3 regions of the Cupriavidus sp. 30B13 genome follow, and region 1 is predicted to be linked to each of the others. Evidence: predicted binding sites of a transcription regulator. Region 1 holds the regulator's gene; each other region holds the start of a gene.
What was found. Region 1 encodes FliA, which starts transcription of late flagellar genes. Its sites were predicted from a motif close to CTAAAGTTTNNNNNNNNNNNGCCGNTA; they were not measured.
Positions count from the first base shown of each region.

Region 2: a site for FliA is predicted at 921-947, ahead of ACKI2N_RS06245 (DUF342 domain-containing protein). Genes of this name have one in related genera too.
Region 3: a site for FliA is predicted at 928-954, ahead of ACKI2N_RS31650 (FliC/FljB family flagellin). Genes of this name have one in related genera too.

Region 1 covers NZ_CP188224.1:3,242,033-3,244,296, forward strand. The annotation lists gene ACKI2N_RS33530 (flagellar protein FlhE) at 212-643, opposite strand; gene ACKI2N_RS33535 (RNA polymerase sigma factor FliA) at 640-1,356, opposite strand; gene ACKI2N_RS33540 (MinD/ParA family ATP-binding protein) at 1,396-2,226, opposite strand; gene flhF (flagellar biosynthesis protein FlhF) at 2,230-2,264, opposite strand, start outside.
Region 2 covers NZ_CP188223.1:1,332,975-1,335,238, forward strand. The annotation lists gene ACKI2N_RS06240 (bestrophin family protein) at 1-847, opposite strand, end outside; gene ACKI2N_RS06245 (DUF342 domain-containing protein) at 1,158-2,264, shown strand, end outside.
Region 3 covers NZ_CP188224.1:2,816,765-2,819,028, forward strand. The annotation lists gene ACKI2N_RS31645 (RNA chaperone Hfq) at 508-831, shown strand; gene ACKI2N_RS31650 (FliC/FljB family flagellin) at 1,057-2,264, shown strand, end outside.

The DNA of each region.
Region 1 (2,264 bases):
GCGCCTCTGGCCGGTTGGTTGACCACCGCCGCGAAAACCCCACATTCCTCGTTCACGCCGTTGCGGTAGGGGATGGCCGGCACCCGGCGCAGGTCGATTTCGCCCGGCCGCACGGCGCGCCCGCCAATGCCCCCCCGCGTTACGCGGTTGGCGCCTGGCGGCCAAGCCTCCGTCTCCATCCAGCGCCTTGAAGAGAAGGAACCGCTGATGCCTACCGGTATCCCACCACCACCTGCCCCGACTGTCCCTGCAGGACCGGCGTCAGCGCGCCCCTGCCCGGCACCTGGAACGCAAAGACGAAACCGTTGGCAGCATCGTCCCCGCCGAACGCGTCGGTCCGCCCCTCCGCGCCCGGCAACAGCACGCATCGCTGCGCATTGCACAGGTAGGCCTGCAGGTCGTGCGGCGGCGTGCGGTTGAAGGTGTAGCGCCACCGCACGGTGGTGATGGCGCCCTCCGCCTGCGGCAGGTAGCCGGTCGGCGTGATGGGTGCGGAGACGGTGCGCAGGCCCTTGCCATGCAAGGCGGGGCCGCTGACCGAAGCCGACCACGAGTGCAGGGTCTGTCCGGCCGGGGTGGCCCAGCCGTGGCTGCAGCAGGCGGCGAGCGCCGCCGCGGCAATACGGTTGGACCGGCGCGTCATAGCAGGCCGCGCAGTTGCGAGCGCAGGCGCGTGATGGCCTGGCTGCGGATCTGGCACACGCGCGATTCGGTGACGTCGAGCACGGCGCCGATCTCGCGCAGGTTGAGTTCCTGGTCGTAGCACAGCGACAGCACCAGCTTCTCGCGCTCGGGCAGGCGCTCGATGGCGCGGATCAGCGCTTCGCGCATGCCGCTTTCCATCAGCACGGTGAGCGGGTTGCCGTCGTCGCTGACGCTCAGGTGGCGGTCCAGGAAGTCTTCTTCGCCGGAGCGCTCGAAGTCTTCGTAGTGCAGCAGTTGGCAGCCGTACACCTCGTTGAGCAGGGTCTGGTATTCCTCCAGCGGCAGCTCCAGTTCCTGTGCCACCTCGGAGTCCAGCGGCGCGCGGCCGAGGGTCTGCTCGAGGCCGCGCACGGTGCGCTCGATGCGCCGCGTGAACTGGCGCAGGCTGCGCGACTGCCAGTCGTTGGCGCGGACTTCATCGAGCATGGCGCCGCGGATGCGCTGGCTGGCATAGGTCTCGAAGCGTGCGCCGTGGGTGTCTTCGTATCGCTTGGCGGCGTCGAGCAGGCCGATCATGCCGGCCTGGATAAGGTCGTCGAGCTGCACGCTGGCGGGCAGCTTGGCGGCAAGTTGCAAGGCGATGCGACGCACTAGCGACGCATGCGCGGTCACCGTATCCGTCTGTTCGAGCTTTCCCTGAATCGTGTACATGGTGGAATTCTCGTGAGTCCTGACGTGCGGGCCCGGCGTTCAGGCCAGGGCCGTGGCCGGCGGCGCCAGGGGCGTGGCCGGAGGGGTTGAGCGGTTTTCGGCCGTGGCTGCGGGCAACGGCCAGGCGGCGACGCCGGTGGCCAGGCGGCGCAAGGCGGCCGTGGCCGGCGCGGCGGCGAAGGCTTCCACCACGCAGCGGCCCAGCGCGGCGCTGCGCGCGACCAGCGGGTCGAGCGGCAGGCTGCCCGCGGGGCTGGCCTCCACGCCGAGATACTGGCTGGCGGTGCGCGCGAGGTTGCCGAGCACGGCGCTGGCGGCGGCGTCGCTGGCGGCGGCGTTGACCACCAGGTGGAAGCGGCGGCAGGCATAGAGATGGTTCAACTGCTTGATGCAGGCATAGGCCGCCTTGATCGAGGCTGGCTCCGCGCGCAGCACCACGATCAGGTTGTGGGCCGCGCCGGCCATCTGCGACAAGGCGCCCTCGGCATCGCCGCGGGCGTCGTTGAGCACGGTGCGGTAGCCGTTGAGCAGTTGCAGGTCGCCGCTGGCCTGCGCGCTGGCGGGCAGCACGCCGATGGCGCCGGCGGGACGCTGGCCCAGCGCCGCCTCGAGCGTGGCGGTGCCGCCCAGCACGGCGTCCAGCGTGGCCGCGGGCGCCGCGCCGGCCAGCCGCGTGGCGCGCGCGCCGGCGCGGTCTTCGTCGATCAGCAGGACGCGCTCGCCCTGCATGGCGAGTGCGTTGGCCAGGCCGAGCGCCACCGTGGTGGCGCCGGCGCCGGGATCGCTCGCGACCACCGCGATGCGGCGCGTCACGCGCGGCGCCAGCATGCGCCGCAAGCTTTCGGCCTGGTCCAGGGCGAGAGAATTCACGTCTTACTCCCCTTGCACCTGCGCCAGCGCCTTGAACA
Region 2 (2,264 bases), on a different replicon from region 1:
CGAGCGGCAGGTCGTTGGGCGAGGTGCCGAACGGCTCTTCCAGCTCGTCGCCGAGCGCATCGAGGCCGAAGAAGGTGTAGGCCACCAGGCCGACCACGATGGGCGTCAGGAAGCCGGTGGTGTCGACCAGCCCGAACGGCAGCAGGAAGCAGTAAAGATAGGCGGTACGGTGCAGCAGCAGCGTGTACGAGAACGGGATCGGCGTGTTGCGGATGCGGTCGCAGGCCACCGCGGTGGACGTCATGGCCGACAGCGTGTTGTCGATCGCCACCGCCAGGCACGGGTCCACGCGCTGCTGCCGCACGCACTGGCCGAGATCCTCGCCCATGCGCATCATCAGCAGGGCGGGCGCGTTGGTGCTGGCGAGCATGGCGTCCCGTTCGGCGGGCGCCAGCCAGGCGGCATCGATGCCGGTGCCGGCCTGGCTGCCGCGCAGGCGGTTGCGCAGCGCGCAGGCGAAGGCGATCGTGCGCAGCAACATGCGCTGGCGCACCGCGCCGGGCGCCGCCGGCGCATGGCCCGGCGCGGCGTCGCCGATCAGGCTCATGCACTGCCGCGCGAGGTCCTGGCTGCGCACCACCAGTTCGCCCCACAGCTTGCGCCCTTCCCAGAAACGGTCATAGGCGGCGGTATTGCGAAAGCCGAGGAAAATGGCCAGCGGCAGCCCGATCAGCGTGAACGGGATGGCCGTGAGCGCGACCTTGTGCCGGAAGAAGGCGCCGTGGGTGACGGTGACTGCCAGCGCGAGCAGCACGTTTACCAGCAGCACGCGCCAGATGCGCGACAGGATCGAGCCACGCAGGACCAGGAACAGCCTCAGTCCCGATGGGCGGTCTCGCACGATCATCCAGTGTTCCCCTTTTGTTGCAGCGCGGCGTTGCGCCGATGGGCAGAAGTGTACATTTTGCCTCGGCCGGGGGCTCAAGTTTTCTCCCGAACCGCCGTTGGTGTAGTGCGCGCTAGAAAGAACATAGATCAGCAGCGCGTAGTGCCTGCCATCAATCGCATGCCGCCGCGCCCGGCCAGTACGGGCTGACTCGCCGCAAGGCGGGGCAGGGCGGATTGCGCGGGGCGCAGCGGTCGGGACCGCGCGCCCGCAAACGACCCATCGGGGGAAAGACGGAATGGAAAGCCGGGGAGAACACCCAGTCAGCGCCATGGACGGCGCAGCGCAGAGCGCAACGGAAGGCGGCCTGCGGATCCGCCTCGACGAGGCCACGCGGCATTTGCACGCGTTCTTTGCCGTGGTGCCGGGACGGATGCCGCCGGACCGCGCCGCGCTGGAGGAAGCGCTGGCCGCCGGGGGCTGGCGCGGCGCCAGGCTGGACACCGCCACGGTCGGCAACTTCCTCGCGCAGTGCCAGCGCGCCACCGAAGGCGCGCCGGTGGAGGCGCTCGTCGGCGAGGTGACAGACGGCTATTTCGAGTTCGACGTCAGCGCCGACGGCCTGAGCGTGCGGCTCGACCTGCTGCCGGCGCAAGGCGGGCGCGAGGTGACGCGCGACGAGGTGCGCGCCGCGCTGGCCGAGCGCGGCGTCGTGGCCGAGGTCGACGCCGCCGCGCTGCGCGGCGCCTTCGAGGCGGGCGCCTGCGAGGGCCTGGAGATTGCCGCCGGGCGCGCGCCGCAGCCCGGCACGCCGGCGCGCTTCGAAAGCCTGCTGGCGCCGCGCAAGCCGCTGGTGGAAGAAGACGACAGCGGCCGCATCGACCTGCGCGACCTCGGCACCTTGCTGCTGGTCAATCCGGGCACGCCGCTGATGCGCCGCATCCCGGCCCGCCCGGGCACGGATGGCCTCGACGTGTACGGCAAGGTGGTGCCGGCGCCCGCGGTCGACGATTCGCCCTATGCCGACGGGCTGGCCGGCGTGGCGCCCGATCCCGCCGACCCGCAGGTGCTGCTGGCGGCCATCTCGGGCTCGCCCGCGCTGTTGCCGCATGGCGTGTCGGTCAGCCCGGTGGTCGACGTGGAAGCGGTGGACATGCACTCGGGCAACGTCACCTTCGACGGCACCCTGCGCGTCAATGGCGACATCAAGACCGGCATGACGGTGCGCGTGACCGGCGACGTCATCGTCAGCGGCACCATCGAGGCGGCCCATGTCGAGGCCGGCGGCAACGTGGTGGTCAAGGGCGGCATCATCGGCAAGGCCGAAGGCGCGCATCAGGGCGGCGACGGCACGGCGGCGCTGGCGAGCGTGCGCTGCAAGGGCAGGCTGCACGCGCGTTTCATCGAGAGCGCGGTGGTCGAGGCCGGCACCGACGTC
Region 3 (2,264 bases), 430 kb from region 1:
ATGCAAGTGGCGCATGAGCGGCACGGAAGGACACCGAGAGGGCAGGCCAGGGCTGCGTGAGGCTGCGCAAACCTCATGTTGCACCGGGGGCTGCAACCCGGACAGTGTTGGGATTTGCCGCGCAAGTGTGCATGAATCCACATTCGGCCATTGTGATGCAATCGTTTTATTAGAGGAAAACCTCTAGTGCCGGCGCGCTCCCCAACCGTCCATATTTGTAAAATTTTGTTACCCTCGCCCCTGAAGTATTCCCTTTCTCTTCCGGCGGCGGCGCTCGCCACCGATTGCGGGGCAGCATCGGACCAGCCTCCAGCGTATCAGTCGCTACCGGCGGTGCTCCATGCAGCCAGCCCCGAGGCCGACCCCGAGAGCGGATGTTTCATTTCCAGTTCCGCCCAGGTCAGGCCGCAGCCCGCGCTCAGCAGTGCGTCACACCCCAGTTGTCCAGGCCTGGTCATCGAATCCCTGCCAGCCGACAGAACCCGCGCGGGCTCTTCCGGAGAAGTTGTGAACAAGAAGGAAAACAGGGTGGACCGCCCTAGCCGGAAGCTGCAGCACCAGCAGTTGTCCACCCACAGCGCGAGCCGGAAGCCCGTGGTCGTGCACCTGTCCAGCGGCACCCGCCTGCATGGCGTGATCGTGGCCGCCGACAACTATATGGTATTGCTCGCCGGAGGACCGGACGATCCCCTGCCGCAGGTCGTCTACAAGCACGCCATCGCCGTCATCACCCCGGCCCACGCGCCCGAAGCCATGGCCAGCGTGCCGGGCGCCGAAAGCTCGCCGGAATTCGTCAGCCTGTATATCCCGCGCACGCGCAAGCGGCGCTGAGCGCGTTGATCCACGCGCGCGCCGCCCTGTTTACTCCCTGTTTACTATTAGCGCGGACAAATAGGCAGACAGTTTGAGTCCATCGCAAAAGTCACTCTAAATCTTTCCCGGCCCCAACCGATAACCCAAACAACGGTGGCACTTCTCGCCCTGCATTGCCAGGCAGCCAACGTTGCGGCAACAGCCGGATTGCACAACTCACTGTAAAAGAATAGGAGTCGTACCATGTCGATGGTCATCAATACCAACACGTTGTCCCTGATGACGCAGAACAACCTGAACTCGTCGCAATCGTCGCTGAACAGCGCGATTCAGCGTCTGTCTTCGGGCCTGCGTATCAACAGCGCCAAGGACGACGCAGCGGGCCAGGCGATCGCCAACCGTTTCACCGCCAACATCAACGGCCTGGGCCAAGCTCAGCGCAACGCCAACGACGGCATCTCGCTGTCGCAAACCACCGAAGGCGCGCTGACCGAAGTCAACAACAACCTGCAAGCCATCCGTACCCTGGCCGTGCAAGCCGCAACGGGCTCCAACTCGGCTTCGGACCTGCAATCGATCCAGGACGAAATCACCCAGCGTCTGGCTGAAATCGACCGCACGTCGCAACAAACCGACTTCAACGGCGTCAAGGTGCTGTCGTCGGCTGCTTCGTCGCTGAAGGTGCAAGTCGGCGCGCAAGACGGCCAGACCATCTCGATCGACCTGAAGGAAATCAGCACGAACACCCTGGGCATGACCGGCTTCACGGTTGCCAAGAATTCGCTGCCGACCAGCGCCCCGATCACCACCGTCGTGACCGGCACGGGTTCGGCTCCGAACGCCGTGGACCTGAGCGCCGCCGCCACCTCGCTGTCGACCGCCACCGGCGGCACCGTCAGCGCCAGCGACCTGCAACTGAGCAACGTGCTGGACACGGCCGGCAACGCCACCGCCAACTACGTCGTCAAGTTCGGCAGCGACTACTACGCCGCTTCGGTTGACTCGGCTACCGGCGCTGTCACGCTGAACACCGCCGACATCAGCGTCGGCGACGCAGCCAACGGCAACACCGGCAGCGGCATCGCCGCCCAGCTGGTCAAGGTCGGCGCCGACTCCGGCGGCAACGCCGTCGCCTACGTGACCCAAGGCGGCAAGAACTACGCCCTGGACACGGCCGGCCAAGCCGTGCTGGCCAACGGCGGCTCCACCGCCACCACGATCTCCAACGCCACGCAGATCGAACTGAGCACCCAAGGCGCCACCACCGCCAGCACCGAATTCACCGGCGTGGGCAGCTCCAACCCGCTCGACTCGATCGACAAGGCCCTGGCCACCGTGGACAAGCTGCGCAGCGCCCTGGGTGCCGTGCAGAACCGCTTCAACTCGGTGATCTCGAACCTGGGCTCGACCGTGACCAACCTGTCCGCTTCGCGCTCGCGCATCCAGGACGC